Linked DNA regions of Robertmurraya sp. FSL R5-0851. The protein of the gene in region 1 interacts with the protein of each later gene in a pairwise test. Links are inferred from orthologs where the notes say so. Each region holds a gene or a part of one and is shown in the gene's direction. Other genes may lie near its edges.

What was found. Proteins that work in one complex are often made in the same cells at the same time.
Region 2: the proteins of MKX65_RS05890 (region 1) and MKX65_RS19745 interact in binary tests that used the Bacillus subtilis proteins (3 or more experiments, as listed by UniProt). The link is inferred for Robertmurraya sp. FSL R5-0851 from one-to-one orthologs.

Annotation. Positions count from the first base shown.
Region 1 is NZ_JBBOOE010000001.1:1,133,128-1,141,095, forward strand. The notes cover bases 3,048-6,047. They hold MKX65_RS05890 (ABC transporter permease), read left to right. Parts: upstream 3,048-3,920; coding sequence 3,921-5,174; downstream 5,175-6,047. Other genes in these bases: MKX65_RS05885 (ATP-binding cassette domain-containing protein), read left to right, coding at 3,048-3,928; MKX65_RS05895 (metallophosphoesterase), read left to right, coding at 5,284-6,047. In the rest of the region: MKX65_RS05865 (GNAT family N-acetyltransferase), read right to left, coding at 1-351; MKX65_RS05870 (IS4 family transposase), read right to left, coding at 537-1,652; MKX65_RS05875 (enoyl-CoA hydratase), read left to right, coding at 1,883-2,671; MKX65_RS05880 (YhzD family protein), read right to left, coding at 2,707-2,892; more of MKX65_RS05885, read left to right, coding at 3,029-3,047; more of MKX65_RS05895, read left to right, coding at 6,048-6,504; MKX65_RS05900 (AAA family ATPase), read left to right, coding at 6,517-7,968.
Region 2 is NZ_JBBOOE010000001.1:3,850,118-3,858,759, reverse strand. What follows is about bases 1,803-5,476. They hold MKX65_RS19745 (efflux RND transporter permease subunit), read left to right. Parts: upstream 1,803-2,189; coding sequence 2,190-5,276; downstream 5,277-5,476. Other genes in these bases: MKX65_RS19740 (hypothetical protein), read right to left, coding at 5,313-5,476; MKX65_RS19750 (TetR/AcrR family transcriptional regulator), read right to left, coding at 1,803-1,970. In the rest of the region: MKX65_RS19760 (IS4 family transposase), read right to left, coding at 1-521; MKX65_RS19755 (hypothetical protein), read right to left, coding at 876-1,019; more of MKX65_RS19750, read right to left, coding at 1,119-1,802; more of MKX65_RS19740, read right to left, coding at 5,477-5,639; MKX65_RS19735 (ISLre2 family transposase), read right to left, coding at 6,055-7,392; MKX65_RS19730 (nucleobase:cation symporter-2 family protein), read right to left, coding at 7,595-8,642. UniProt on the Bacillus subtilis protein: Required for self-resistance to surfactin, an antimicrobial lipopeptide surfactant produced by B.subtilis. Also required for swarming motility.

The DNA of each region.
Region 1 (7,968 bases):
GGCAGCCCCCTTTAATCTTGGCTCACTAACAATCGTCTCAATTAACCATTTACTTAAACCTTGACCACGGTACTCTTTTATTACAAACACATCTGCTAAATAAGCAAATCTAACAAAATCAGTTATTACGCGAGCAAAGCCAATTTGCTTGGCTGTAGAGTTTTCTTGTGGATTACCATCAAACAGGCCGAAACATAAATTAGAGTTCTCTATAGATTTTACTATTAAATCGCGATTCATCCCCTGTCCCCAATAGGAATCGTGGCAGATAAATCGTTCAATGACATCAAGATTTAAAAGATCTTTGTTCGTTGTAATAAAAAATTGATTATATGAGTAGGTTGATTTCAAAAAGAACACTCCTTTCCTTTTAACTATACCTATTTTTGCACAAGTGTTGCATAAATAATTTCGTAATTTTCAGTTTAATTATATTCTCTATTTAGAGCCAAAAAAGTAAATACCCAACAAAGGTGGCTCCATCCATTTGGAAATTTATTTACAATTAGACCTGTGTGACGACGACAACTTTCTTATCAAGGAATGGCTTTTCCTTCAATTTTTCGGAGCCAAATATGGGCTGGTTTCCAAAGGGCAGCCCGTAGATAACGGCTAATTTTTAAGGTTTTTCGCTTACTATTTGTCTCAAGTTGAACAAGAACATGTAGGCAAAAAACGATAAGTGCGATAAACACTTGATTTTGAATGGCCCATTCGCTTTGTCCGTAGAACTTTTTGATGCTAAGGTGCTGTTTGATCCATTTAAAAAACAACTCAATGGCCCACCTTGATTTATACATCTCTGAAATTTCTTCAGCGTTCAAATCAAAGCGATTGGTGATTAAATGGAGTTCATTTCCTTTGGAATCAAGCACTTTTAGAAGGCGAAAGTAATTTTCAGCACGGTTTTGGGTTGTACCAATCAGGACCATTTGATCTGATAAAACAGCGGAATCCTCGGGTAGTTTAAAATCATAAACCTCCCGTATAACGGCGTTTTTTCTTAGCCTTGATAGAAAAAAGTAACCATCATCTGTCATGCGATCAAAGCGCTCGTAGTCTAGATAGCCACGGTCAAACACATACATGCATTCCTTGTCATCGACCATGATTTCAAGTTGACCACGATCATGTTCGTTTGCCGTTGTTATGACTGCTTTTTCGGGATAGGACGCACCTTTTTCCATAAACACAAGGCGTAGATGCAACTTCACACCGGCTTTTGTCTTACGGAACTTTGCCCATTTATGATTGGTCAAATTAAGTGGCAATGTGCTTGAATCAATGATTTTTAACGGCATGACCAGTTTCGTATAGTGTGTCTTGGCATGAATTTGTACGACCAAATCAAGGAAAAGCCTTTGAAATAGATCTGGGTTCATGCCATTTAATCGCCGTGACAGCTGAGAAATACTGATCGAATCAAGGTCAATCCCTTTTTGAAGTTGGTCATCGAATAGACAATCACCTAGCGCATGCAGGCTTTCGATTTCTTCTAGCTGGGCAAAAAGTAGTAATTTTAGGAAAGACTCTGTCGTTAATTTTTTCGTATAGTAATCTAATTTCATCGTTTTCACCTGTTCTTCAAATAATTGAATATTAATTGGTGAAAACCATTGTCCAAATGAAGTTTTTCGTGTAATCTTGTCCATGAGATGTGTCCTTTTTAGTGGATTTGGACGGGTTACCACCTGACTTATCCATTATAAAGGACTTTTTCTTTGCACAATATAATAAAGTTGAACATTTTGAGTATTTTTAATAGTGAAATTAAATTAATGCAACACTAGTGCTATTTTTGTAATAATTTAAAATAATTAGTTTTTTATCAAATGGAATACCGATATAATAATAGAAGAGAAGTCATTTGGAGGGGAGAAGGATGAAAACGAATACTGAATCTAATACACTGTTAGTACATGTGAATGGACGAGTCGCAACGATACAATTGAATCGACCAGAAAGCTTAAATTCACTAAATGTTGAACTAATCAAGGGATTGACAACAAAATTAAAGGAAATAAGTATTACAGATGATATTGATGTTGTGGTTATAACTGGAAACGAACGTGCCTTTTCATCAGGAGGCGATATAAAAATGATGCTACAGGAAACGAATGAAAGCGATTTCTTTAATGTGATGGACAACATTAATGAATTGGTTATGACTCTTTATTCTTTACCTAAGCTAACAATTAGTGCTGTATCAGGTTCTGCGGCTGGTCTCGGACTAAGTATAGCTTTAGCGACAGACTATATTCTAGCTGATGAAAAAAGCAAGCTTGCTATGAATTTTATCGGAATTGGTCTCGTCCCTGATGGTGGAGCTCACTTCTTCCTTGAGAAAAAGTTAGGTGAGGATCAAGCCAAACAGCTCATTTGGGAAGGGAAAATAATGACTGCACATGAGGCATTTCAAAAAGGCCTCATTCATGAGGTAGCGCCTAATTATTTGGAAGCATTAAACGATAAGCTGGAGGAGTATTTAAAGAAACCACTTCAAGCTATGATAAAAACTAAGAAAATATTGGTTGAAAAGAACCGGCCACAATTATTAAAAATTCTTGAGCTTGAAAAATATGGACAACATAAAATGAGACAAACAGAGGATCACCAAGAGGGAATCCGTGCCTTTATAGAAAAGCGAAAACCTCAGTTTAAAGGGAAGTAAAGGAAAACTCAGCCAATATTTACTGGCTGAGTTTCTTATGCTTTAAATAGGATTAGATTACCATCAGGGGTTACGAGACGGTGTGTTTTATTGTATAGCTTCTTTTCCTTTAAGAGAACCTCGGTCTTATTCTTTGCCTCGATATCATTCTTCGCCTCGATTGCTTCGTCTATAATTTTTTCCCCAGTAGCTTCAAAACAAGTTAATTTGTAGATCTTCATCCTTTTTCCCCCATCGTAATAACTTCCTAGTTTTATTTTCACATAGGTGAGGAGGTTCTTGCAAAATAGAAATTACAAAAATATGTAACTTTTTATATTCTCGAACGTACTACCTTATGGAAGAGGAGGGAAGGACATGGTTTTAAAAATCGAAAACATAACGAAGCGTTTTGGAACGTTTACGGCAGTGAACGACCTATCATTAACCATACCGGAAAGAGAGATGTTTGGTTTTCTTGGGGCAAATGGAGCAGGGAAAACAACAACTTTTCGGATGATTCTAGGCTTAATGGATAGTAGTGATGGTCGAATCACTTGGAATGGTAACCCCATTAATTATTCAACGAGCAGATATATTGGCTACTTACCAGAAGAACGTGGACTGTACCCTAAATTAAAGGTAAAAGAACAAATTGTGTACTTGGCAAGGTTAAGAGGAATGGAGAAGGGAGAAGCACAAACGGAATTAGACAAATGGCTCGAACGATTTAAAGTTCCTGAGTATGCAAACAAAAAGGTTGAAGAGCTTTCTAAGGGAAATCAGCAAAAAATTCAGTTTATCGCAGCCGTTCTACATAAACCAGAACTGCTAATTCTGGATGAACCTTTTAGTGGACTTGATCCTGTAAATGTCGAGTTGTTAAAAGAGGCTGTACTGGACTTAAAGAAAAACGGATCAACGATTGTCTTTTCAAGTCACCGTATGGAGCATGTAGAAGAGATGTGTGAACATTTATGTATCATGCATAAAGGAAGCCCTGTTGTACATGGCTCTCTTAGGGATATAAAGAAAAGTTTTGGTAAGAAAAATGTCGTGATTCATGCTGATTTCTCACTAGACTTTTTAAAAGAATATCCTGGAGTAATTAAGCACAAAAAGACCGCAGAAGGAATTCATCTTCAAATAACGGGTGAAGAAGTAGCGGAGAACCTACTTAAGGAAATTGTACCTTATGGGTTTATACGAAAGTTTGCCCTAGAGGAGCCAAGCTTAAATGATATTTTTATCGAGAAGGTAGGTGCCTCATATGAGTAAGTTTTGGATCATCCTGGCTCATACTTACATGAGTAAAGTGAAATCAAAATCATTTATCATTACAACTGCTGTTACTTTATTGTTAATTGTAGGACTTACGAATCTCTCAAACGTGATGGACTATTTTAATAAAGGAGAATCCGGAGAGGAAATTGCAGTCATTGATGAGAGTGAAGCAATTTTTTCTCCATTAAAGCAGCAAGTCGAAGCAGTCAATGAAGATATTAAACTAACCCAATTTACTGGGGACGAGGATGCGGCAAAGGAAGCAATTCGAGAAGGGGAATATGATGGACTACTTCTTGTACGATTAAACAATGTGAACTTACCTGAAGCAACTTATCATGCAATGACCATTGCTGATACAACCATTGCAAATGAGGTGAAAAATAGCCTCCAGCAATTGAAAACACAGTTAGCTGCCACACAGATGGAACTCTCCACTGAGGAGCTTGCAAAACTGTATGAGCCTGTTGACTTTGAGCAACTAGCACTAGAAGAAAACGCAAAAACAGAGGAAGAACTGAACCAAGCAAGAGGCCTTGTTTATGTACTTTTATTTGTCATCTATTTCTCAGTGATTCTATACGCTAACATGATTGCAATGGAAGTTGCGACGGAAAAATCTTCTCGTGTAATGGAAATTCTTATTTCGAGTGTATCTCCCATTAAGCAGATGTTTGCAAAGATTCTTGGTATAGGTTTGGTAAGTATTACACAAATGGCTGTTTTACTAGGTGTAGGTTATGTTTCCATGAAGCAGAATCTCGATACGATGCAAGGGGGATTTTTTAGCTATCTTGGTTTTGGAGATTTACCCTTAGCTACCCTTATATATGCTGTGGTTTTCTTTATTTTAGGATACTTTCTTTATTCCACTCTTGCTGCCTTTCTTGGGTCACTTGTTAGTAGAATAGAAGACCTTCAGCAGATGATTACACCCATGACAATGTTGGTTGTTGCTGGTTTTATGATCGCTATGTTTGGATTAGGCCAACCAGAAACACCTTTCATCACGATCTCTTCATATATACCGTTCTTTGCTCCCATGCTAATGTTCATGAGAGTTGGTATGTTATCGTTACCCATTTGGGAGCCAATACTAGCGATTGCGATTCTTATTATCACTATTATTCTTCTAGCGATCTTCGGAGCAAGAGTATATAGAGGTGGCGTACTAATGTATGGACGATCAACTTCTTTTAAAGATATTAAAAAAGCCCTTCAACTTACAAAGAATGAATAAGCAAGCTTCGATTTTGAAGCTTGTTTTTTTTATTTAGTATAAGAACGTGCATTCGTATTTTTAAGATGCTAAAATATAGAAAAATAGAAAACCAAATGAGGAACCGATTATGAAGCGAGTAACCTTTATTCATGCTGCTGATTTGCATTTAGATAGTCCGATGGTGGGTCTGAAGTCTTTGCCAGCATCCATTTTCTCACGACTAAAGGAAAGTACGTTTGTCGCGCTTGAAAGGATTGTTAATAAGGCGATTGAGGAAAAGGTCGATTTTGTTATTTTAGCTGGTGACCTATTTGATAGTGAGGATAGAAGTATTAAAGCCCAAACAAGACTTCGTAATGAAATGAAGCGGCTTCAAATGCATGGAATACCTGTCTTTGCTATTCATGGAAACCATGATCACCTTGATGGGAGTTGGGCTCATCTTGATATGCCTGAGAATGTACATATTTTTTCCACCGATGTAGAAAGAAAGATATATACAACGGCCAATGGAAGCCATATTCACTTATACGGTTTTAGTTACCCTAGCCGGCATGTTTTCGAAAGAAAAATAGTTGATTACCGAAAAGAGGGCGAAGCGGATTTTCATATTGGGATACTACATGGAAACATCGAAGGAAACCATGAACATGGAAATTATGCCCCTTTTTCGATAAAGGAATTATTAGACAAGGATTTTGATTATTGGGCTCTTGGACATATTCATAAACGCATGATCCTGTCACAAGATCCTCCGGTTATTTATCCAGGCAATACGCAAGGGCGTAATAGGAAGGAAACAGGGCTAAAAGGAGGCTATTTGATTGTGTTAGAGGAAGGGAAAAAGAGTTTTGAGTTTTTTCCTACCTCAGACTGTTTGTGGACAGAAAAGGAGATCAATGTAAGTGAAGTAAATGGGTTTGAACAGCTTTACTTAACCTGTAAAAGCTTGATTGATGCTGAGAGAGAAAGTAAGGTAGGCATTTTGCTTAAACTTCATCTAACCAAGCTAAGAAAGGAAAATAATCCTAGTGAAAGAGACATTTTAAATGATTTATTGGAAGCTCTTCAAGAAGATGAAAAAGAAGAAGCTTCCTTTGTTTGGACATATGCTGTTACAGCTGAGGAACAGTGCATTTGGGATAAGGAGACATTGGCAAATCAAACGGATTTCTATGGTGAGTTATTTCGGCTATCAGGGGAGCCAGGGGAACTCGGACATAGTTTAGACATACTATTTCACCATCCGCAAGCAAGGAAATTTCTAAACCCATTAACTGAAGAGGAAAAAAAAGAAATGATACGATATGCGGAGAGTTTTCTAGTGGATCAATTGTTAAAGGAATAGGAGGTGAAAGATATGATAATTAAAGAGTTACAAATTTATGGTTATGGAAAAATAGAAAATGTTACGATTTCTAATCTACATTCCTTTACCGTTTTCTATGGAGAAAACGAAGCAGGCAAATCAACGATCATGTCCTTTATTCATAGTATGTTGTTTGGTTTTCCAACAAAAGTTCAGGCTGAGCAGAGGTATGAGCCGAAGTCAGGAATAAGGTATGGTGGGAAGCTCCTTTTCGAAATAAACGATAAAGGTCACATCGTTATCGAACGAATAAAAGGCAAAGCCACAGGTGATGTGATCGTTACTTTAGAGGATGGAACAAGGGGAGGAGAGGATCTCCTTAAAGAGTTACTATCCCGTATGGATAAATCTCTTTACCAATCGATCTTTTCTTTTAATTTACAGGGGTTACAAAATATCCATCAACTGAAAAAAGAGGATTTGGGAAGATTTTTATTTTCTACGGGTGCTGTTGGTACTGACCGGCTGGTTTCGATAAATTCGACCCTCCAGAAAGAAATGGATGAAAGGTTTAAACCAAGTGGAAAAAAACCTGTAATTAATGAGAAATTAAAAGAGCTGAAAGAAGTTTATCATCAGCTTAAGAGTTCGGAAAATAAAAATGAAGGCTATTGGCAGTTGGTACGGCAACGCAATGAGCTAGTGGAGGAAATCTCCCAACTAGCTAATAGCGAAGAAGTTTTAATGCAAGAGCTACACCAGCTACAAGAATGGAAAAAGCTTGAACCAGTTGTAAAAGAGCTGGAATATGTAAAAGAGAAAATAGAGGGAAAACCTCCTATTAAGTTTCCTGTTGAGGGGATAAAAAGATTAGATCAAATCATTCAATGGATGAAGCCATTAGAAGCGCAAAAAGAAAGATTAGATAGGAAAATACTAGTGCTTAGTGAGGAGATTAGAAATTCTCAACCCAATCTTGCTCTTCTAGATAAGGAAATAGACATTCAAGAAGCATTAGACAAACTTCCTTTACTTGAAACACTCAGTGAGGAAGAAAAGAGTTTGCGCATTCAACTGGAACATCTACAGAGACAAAAAAGAGAGTGCGTGAGCAAATTACATATTCCTCTACCCGATGATGCGCTCTTAAATATTGATACGAGCATGTTTATGAAGGAACGTGTGAAGATCGCACAGAAAAAACAATGGAAGCTCAATGAAAAGAAAGAAGAACTTGATGCGTTATTTGAGCAAGAAAAGTTGGACTTAGAGTTACTTGAGAATAGGATTGCCTTTTATAAGAATGAGTTGCTTTCGGAGAATGAATATCTCGAGCTTGAGGAAAAGGTAAAGCTTTCGAGCCCAGCTAGCTTAAAAAGTGATCAATTACAAGTGAAACAAACACTCAATATGTTAATGGGATTTGAAGAGGAGGCAAACAAGGAATCGAGGAATCGCTTCTTTCAATTACTCGCATTTACAATCATAAGTATATTCCTTGGT
Region 2 (8,642 bases), 2.7 Mb from region 1 along the record:
TGTTCTTTTGCCGTTGTCATAACGGCCTTTTCAGGATAGGATATACCCTTTTCCATAAACACAAGGCGCAAATGTAACTTTACACCTGCTTTTGTTTTGCGGAATTTAGCCCATTTATGATTGGTCAAATTAAGTGGCAATGTGCTTGAATCAATGATTTTTAACGGCATCACGAGTTTCGTGTAATGCGTTTTGGCATGAATTTGTGACACTAAATCAAGGAAAAGCCTTTGAAATAGATCAGGGTTTATGCCGTTTAACCGCCGTGACAACTGAGAAATACTAATAGAATCAAGGTCTATCCCTTTTTGAAGCTGGTCATCGAAAAGACAATCACCCAGCGCATGCAGACTTTCAATTTCTTGTAGCTGCGCAAAAAGTAGTAATTTTAGAAATGACTCTGTCGTTAATTTTTTCGTATAGTAATCTAATTTCATCGTTTTCACGTTTTCTTCAAATAATTGAAGATTTATAGGTGAAAACCATTGTCCAAATGAAGTTTTTCGTGTAATCTGGTCCATGTGATGGTCCTTTTTTAGTGGATTTGGACGGGTTACCACCTGACTAATCCATTATAAAGGACTTTTTCTTTGCACAAAATAATAATATTGAACATTTTGAGTATTTTTAATAGTGAATTTAAATTAATGCAACACTAGTGATTTGAGAACTAATAATTTTTTAAAAAATCTCGCTAGAACATAGCTGTAGGATAATAGAAAAATAACAGCAACAACGATTCCGAAAATTTCTATAGAAAAAGTGGACTGTAACCACAGATGTACATTCCAACTGATATAAAAGGTGAAGACGCTATATAAAATAATCGTTAGGACAAGCCTACTGTACATGGCTGTTTTCAAAGTATTCTACTCCTATTCAAGTGTGACAAGGCGCTTACAAAGTGAAGCCTGGATTCCTTGTTTTTGCAGCTTTTCAACAATTTGCGCACTCGTTAATCGTTTACTTATTATCATCGTTTCACGAACTGCCTGTTTTACTACCTCATTTAGCTTCATCTTTACCCCTCATTTCATATGACTATATGGTCAGTATAAGTATATCTTTTAAATGACTAACTGGTCAAACTGGGTAAAAAATGTTCAATCTCTGAACGTTTATTTTCTTGAATAATATTCTGAAATGAGATTTTTATAGTGATCTAGGCTAGGATAACCACTGAAGTTTGATAGCATTCCTTGAATGACAGGAGCTCGTGGCTTTTCTTTTTCAAGTTCCTCTTTTAATACTTGAAAAGTGACTAGCAGTTCGTCTTCTCCTATTTTATCTATCTCTTCTTCTAAGTTTTTTAATACATTTGATAACGATGGCTGATCAGACGAAAGGAAGAAATGGATGATTTCTTCGACTTTGTCGTTTGTTAAGAAGGGACTGTCCTCATAAATATCCTTCACTATACTATCTGTTCTTTTAAGAATAAACTCAGTAACCTGTTTGATATTAAAATCAGGGGAAGAAAATAATAAAACCCCCATATACGATTTAATCATGCCTTCAAGGATGATCGTTATGTCCCATGAGTACGGTTCAATGTCCGGACCGTAAATATCAATAATGCTTTGGCGATAGTGTTGATGAGAGTCCATTTGCTTCCCTAGTAACAAATGTTTAATGGTTTCATTTCTCGGAATCGCTTGCTCTTTTGTGAGCATAATAAGAAAGTCTCTATGCGTAAGAAAATGTGAATATAATGCCATCTGTTGAGAAATAAACTTTTCTCTAGGACTTTGTGAGCTTGTTATTACTTCTGAGAAAGCTTGCTCTATCATCTCAAAATGGTATTGTAAAATAGCTAATAGTAAGTCATCTTTTGATTTAAAGTGTAAATAAAAGGCTCCTTTTGATATTCCACTTTCTGTTGCGATTTCTTGGATAGATGTGGTTGAAAATCCTTTACTAGCAAAAAGCCTCATGCTCACTTCGATAATTTGCCTGTCTTTTTCGTTCATAGTAAACCCCCGTTAAAACAAGTTCCGATATTAATTGTCATTTTTTATTAGAAAATTTGAATCTTTATTTATAGTAGTCCGTATTAACACATTGTGAGTACAAACAAGTTGACGACTGACCGATCAGTCAGTTATATTGTTATAGTGATGACTATCTGGTCATTCATTAGTTTAATTATAACAAATACCTTGAAATTAATCAAAAGGGGAGAAAAATGTTTGAAAAGTTTAGTTAATTTCGTCCTGAAAAATAAACTTGCTGTGTGGTTATTAACCATTATTGTTACAGCTGCTGGCATATACTCTGGCACAAAGATGAAGATGGAAAGTATTCCAGATGTGTCGATTCCATATTTGATTGTCATGGATGTGTATCCAGGTGCAACAGCTGAACAAGTAATGGATGAAGTATCCATACCGATGGAGCAAACGATTGAGGGGCTTGAAGATGTGAAGGCGGTCTTTTCAAACTCATCTGCAAACGTAGCTCAATTGCAAATTGAGTACGACTATGGCGTTGATATGGATGAGAAAAAACGTGAACTTGAATCAGCACTAGATAATATCACGTTACCGGAAGCTGCTGAAGAGCCAACAATTATGGCGCTTAGTATGAATATGATGCCTGTGTTGGCTTTATCCATATCCAGCACAGAGGAAGATATTGTTGAATTATCAACAACGGTTGAAGAAACCATCTTACCGGAAATAAACAATATTGATGGTGTTGGATCCACAACCATTACAGGTCAACATATCGAAGAAGTGCAATTCACGTATGACCAAGAGAAGATGGAAGCGCTTGGTTTAACGGAAGATACCGTGAAACAAATGGTTCAAGCCAGCGATATGGCGCTATCACTAGGTCTCCAACAGTATGAAGAAGGAGAAGAAGCGGTAGCCATTGATGGAGATATAAAAACGGTTGATGAACTAAAAGAGATGCTCATTCCTGTAACTCCTACGGCAGAAAATCCAACTCCGTTTGTTACATTAGGAGATATCGCTACGATAGAAACAGTTGGAAAAGTACAATCCATTTCCCGTACAAATGGAGAAGAGGCTATTTCTATTCAAATCACAAAAGGCCAACAGGCAAATACAGTTGAAGTAGTTAATCAAATTAAAGACTTAATTGAGGATGAAAAAGAGGCCATTGATGGATTAGTCATTGATGTAACGTTAGACCAAGGAAAACCAATCGAAGACTCTGTTTTCACAATGGTCGAAAAAGCACTATTTGGTGGCTTGTTTGCGGTCATCATCATTCTTTTATTCCTGCGTGATGTAAAATCAACACTTATATCCATCGTATCGATTCCAGTGTCAATCTTTATGGCATTCTTGCTATTAAACTGGCTTGATATTACCTTAAACATTATGACTTTAGGTGCTATTACGGTAGCGATTGGTCGTGTGATTGATGACTCAATCGTTGTTGTAGAAAACATCTATAGACGAATGAATTTGGAAAATGAAAAGCTTAGAGGTCGTGCATTAATTCGTGAAGCAACGATTGAAATGTTTAAACCAATCCTGTCATCTACTCTCGTAACAGTGGCGGTATTCGCTCCACTTATGTTCGTAGGTGGGATGGTTGGCGAACTCTTTAGACCGTTTGCGTTAACGATGGCATTTGCCTTAGGTGCGTCACTAATTGTTGCGATTACGATTGTTCCAGCATTATCACATTTCTTATTCCGAAAAAATTTATACGGAGAAAAGAAAGTTAAACAGCACAACGAGGTTGGAAGATTAGCAACATGGTACAAAGGTGTGCTAGCTAAAGCGTTAAATCATAAGATCATTACCTCTCTAATTGCAGTAGTATTACTTGGAGGATCTCTTGCATTAACTCCAATCATTGGTTTTAGTTTTATGGGTTCTGAAGAAGAGAAAACCATTTACCTAACGTACACACCAGCTGCTGGTGAACTTGAGGCAGAATCGCTAGAAAATATTGAAGAAGTTGAACAAGAACTGATGAAACGTGACGATATAGACATTGTTCAAATTTCTTACAACAATAGTGCGTCTACAGACATGTCGGCTATCATGACGGGTGGGGCAAAAGGTGCGTTAATGTACCTGATTTTTGATCCTGACATGAAGGATTTTCCTGAAGTGAAAAAAGAAGTAGAAGATTATGTATTTAATATTGATCATTCTGGTGAATGGAAATCGCAAAATATGGCGATGGGTAGCATGAGTTCAAATGAAGTCAGCTACACATTGTACAGTGAAGATTTAGAAGACTTAAATAAAGCAGTGAACCAAGTGGAAGAGGCACTAAACGATGTTAAAAACTTGGAAGACGTTACATCTGATATGGAAAATCCATATGTGGAGCATGTGTTAAATGTGGATCAACAGGATGTGTTACAATACGGTCTAACCACCGCACAAATTGTTGGAGCACTAGCAAATACAGGTTCTGAAGACGTCTTAACAACCGTAGAAAATGACGGTGAAAAAATTGATGTCATCGTTCAACGTGAAGCAAAAACAGACGCAAAATCAATCGATGAATTGTTGGAAACTCAAATACCAACTGCATTGGGTACGACCATGCCGTTGTCTGAACTTGTAACCGTAGAAGAGGGAACAACCTATAACACATTAGCTCGTAGTGAAGGGGAATACTACTCTACCGTTTCTGGAACAGTAACAACAGATGATGTTTCTGCGGCAACCTCTGCAGCAGACAAAAAGATCGATGAACTTGATTTGCCTAAAGGAGTAACACTTGGAGTTTCTGGGGTAGCGGCGGATATGCAAGAAACGTTCACGCAACTTGGGGTAGCGATGTTGGCAGCTGTACTGATTGTGTACTTCATCTTAGTGGTCACATTCGGTGAAGGGTTAGCGCCATTTGCGATCCTATTCTCTCTACCATTTGCGGTGATTGGTTCCTTCGTAGGATTATGGATAGCTGGTGAGACAATCTCAGTATCCGTAATGATGGGACTATTGATGTTGATTGGTATCGTTGTTACGAACGCAATTGTACTCGTCGACCGTATTATTCATATGGAACGTGAAGGAATGTCGATCCGTGATGCAATCATTGAAGCGGGAGCAACAAGATTACGTCCAATTCTAATGACCGCCATCGCAACAATTGGTGCAATGGTACCGATGGTATTTGGCGCTGGTGGATCTGGCTTAATCTCAAAAGGATTAGCCATCACGGTCATTGGTGGTTTAACATCATCCACACTTCTCACACTAGTGATTGTACCGATTGTATATGAAGTACTTTCAAAGATGTTGAAGAAAAATCGTAAAGAAATTGAAGAGAACTAATGAAATAGACCGTTGGATATGAATCCAACGGTCTTTCTATTTACTCATAATTAGCGTGAATTCATCTTTCACCTTTTCTTCACCATTCACGAGGATACAAATTCCATGCAAACCTTCATAATGCTTACGTGTACTCAAATTCTTAAATACATGTTCTCGGGTCAAGTGGGTCGTTCCACTTGGATAGGTCTTCTGTGATAAATGAAAAATCTTTCGGGCTTGTTTTCCATTCGCTTTCATAAAATCAATCCCGTATTCAATCCGAAGATTTTGTGATTCAATGGATTCGTTAATAACGTCAAATGAAAACGTTAATGTCTCACAAAGTGGGAGCCCAAGGGAGACGCGGACGGCAGCCCTCACTCGCTAATCTTCGTATATGCTCATCCTCGTCTAATGCCCACTACTGCATTTGAATCATCATTTTTGATTGATCTTTCAAAATAAACGGTCGTCATTATAAATAAAGGTTAAAAACTGGTTTTCATCAAAATCCGGATAAGCTGACTTCAATATTTTGATAAATTGGTTAAAAAATGAAGGGCTATATCTATCTTTTATTAACTCTGCCATATAAATCCTCATTTCCATTTTCGTTTCTTACATAATAACAAAAAAACCACCCCACATCAGTGGGATGGCCGAATGGATTGAGTCAAGTTTTTGTGGGAGTTTTTTTTGGATAGAAAAACTCCCCTCTTATTTAGTTATATTTCCCACCTAAATGAAAGCGTTATCTAAACAATTTAGTTTTGTTTTTGTTCATTTCCTTCATTTTTTAAAAACCTCGTAAGGCTTGTAAAGCATGGTATATCGGCTTTCCTTTTTGCCGATTTAAATATGATAAATTATTTCTTGTTAGCTCTCCGACTGAACTCTTTAACTTTTCCACATAATATTTTGGCTGAGAAACAGAAGCGGTTTGATCGTTAGGGTTAATTCGTCCTAAAATCGTCTTGATTTCTAATTCATCCTTCATACCAACCATAAAGTCAATAAATGCTTGTATTCCTTTATCGCACCAGCTGCGGCCGTTTTTAAGCCGTTTAGCGAATACACTCATCGTTCCTTCCGCACTTCCCATTGGACGATAGTGGCTGGTGTCTATGTCTTTTTCCTTCAACCATTCGCGATAATCTCCAAGGGCCTGAGGATATTTTGACAGCTGTTGTATGAACTCTTCTAACCGTTCTTCTTTCTTTTCGTTTTCAAGAGTACCAACTGCACTATTAAGTTCCACTAGGAATCCTTTCGCATCATATTGAGCCAGTTTCTTACGAATGACTCTATATCTCTTATGGCCTTTGAAAAGCGTTTTAACCTCACGAGCTACATGGAATCGGTCGATGACAAAGAATGCATTCTTATAGTGATCCTGACAAGCCGTAATCCACTGGGCTCCATCCCCATTAATTACGAGGTGATGTTCACTCGGATTGTAGTTGTAATTATCTATTAAGAACTGCTCAAATCCTTCCCAGAACGCTTCTTTACCTTTGTGGACATAGTGACGTTTTGCGATTAAGGATGTTCGTTTCCCGTTGACTATCCAGCCCTCATGTACGGAAGCAATCTTTTCTTCCCGCCCACGTCGTTTTCCACGTTGCCTTTTCACATATAGTCCGTCTACTTCTACAAAGAGCACTTTCCTCAATTGGTCGGTCGGCTTGACGAAAGTAACTTCTGTTTGTAGAAGGTGTTGACGAATAGTCTCATGGCTGATTACTTTGTAACCTAGTAGTTTCTCAATCATGGAGGAAGCATGACGATAGGATGTACCTTGAACTGCCATTTCCATTGCCATCGTTTCAACTAGGGGACTGAAACCTTTTGACCCCTCAAACTCTAAATAGTGATCAAGGAGATAAACGTATCCACCCTTTTCCCTGTCCCTATAGTAATTCCGATTGATGATAATAGAACCGAATGAAGTATCCATCTCTACGGCTCGCTTATCCTGAAGGTAAAATCTCTTTTTATCTCTATTTTCTGCAATCTGTTGATCCATTTCTTCGAGTTGCTTCGTGAGAACTTCACCAAATGTCTTTTGAAGCATAACAAATAAATCTTTTTCCAGTTCTTTTAATGTGGGTAATTGTATGGTATCTTTTTTCATAGGACTCCTCTTCCTTGTATTTGTGGTTTTCGCAGACTTTACTATACAAGAAGAGAGTCCTTTTTTCATTTGATTTTATTTTCCATCTACCGCACTTCCGTTTGGTGACCTGTTTCTCAATGGATGGGTCTACGCCCCATCCATTGAGAAACAGGGTACAACATCTCCCACAAACATTTTACTCATACGCCGAATGTCTAAATTAAGATGCTTTCTGCTCATTCAAAACCGGTTGAACGCGTTCTGCTTTCGGAGCAACATTAAATACAATATTTAATAAAATGGCTGTAATACTACCAGCCACAATTCCATTGTCAGTCAAAATACGAATGCTTGATGGCATTTGAGCAAAAAGGTCAGGAACAGCTGTGACACCAAGACCAATTCCAACCGAACAAGCAATAATTAATAAGTTTTCTTGTGACGCAAAGTTCACTTTGCTTAACATTTTAATACCATACGCGATAACCATTCCGAACATCGCAATCATGGCTCCGCCTAGAACAGATGTAGGAATGATCGTTGTTAAGGCGCCGATTTTAGGAATAAATCCTAATAGAATTAACATAGCTCCCGTTGTATAAATCACATTTTTGCTTTTTACTCCCGTAATTTGTAAAAGACCAACGTTTTGAGAATAAGTAGTGTAAGGGAAAGCGTTAAATAATCCACCAAGAAGAATCGCTAAACCTTCCGCACGATAGCCATTGGCTAGATCCTTTTCCGTAACTTCCTCTTCACAAATATCACTTAAAGCAAAATATACTCCAGTTGACTCAACCAAACTTACCATTGCAACAAGAATCATCGTTAAAATCGCGGTGATTTCAAATGTTGGCATTCCGAAATAGAAAGGAGTGACCATATGGAACCAGCTAGCTTCAGCTACAGCCGAAAAATTAACCATTCCCATAAAGGCAGCAACTACTGTACCTGCTAATAAACCTAAAAGAATCGAAACCGAACGAACAAAACCTGTGAAAAAGCGGTATAAAACAATAATAAAAAGAAGAGTTCCAAAAGCTAAAGAAATGTTCGTCATCGAACCAAAATCAGGGCTTCCTTGACCACCAGCCATGTTGTTAATAGCAACAGGAATTAAGGTAATACCGATAATCGTTACAACTGAACCTGTTACAACAGGTGGGAAAAATCGAACGAGCTTTCCAAAAAACTTTGCAATCAAAACTACGAATAAACCAGAAACTAAGATGGATCCATAGATAGCTGAAATCCCGTATTCTCCACCA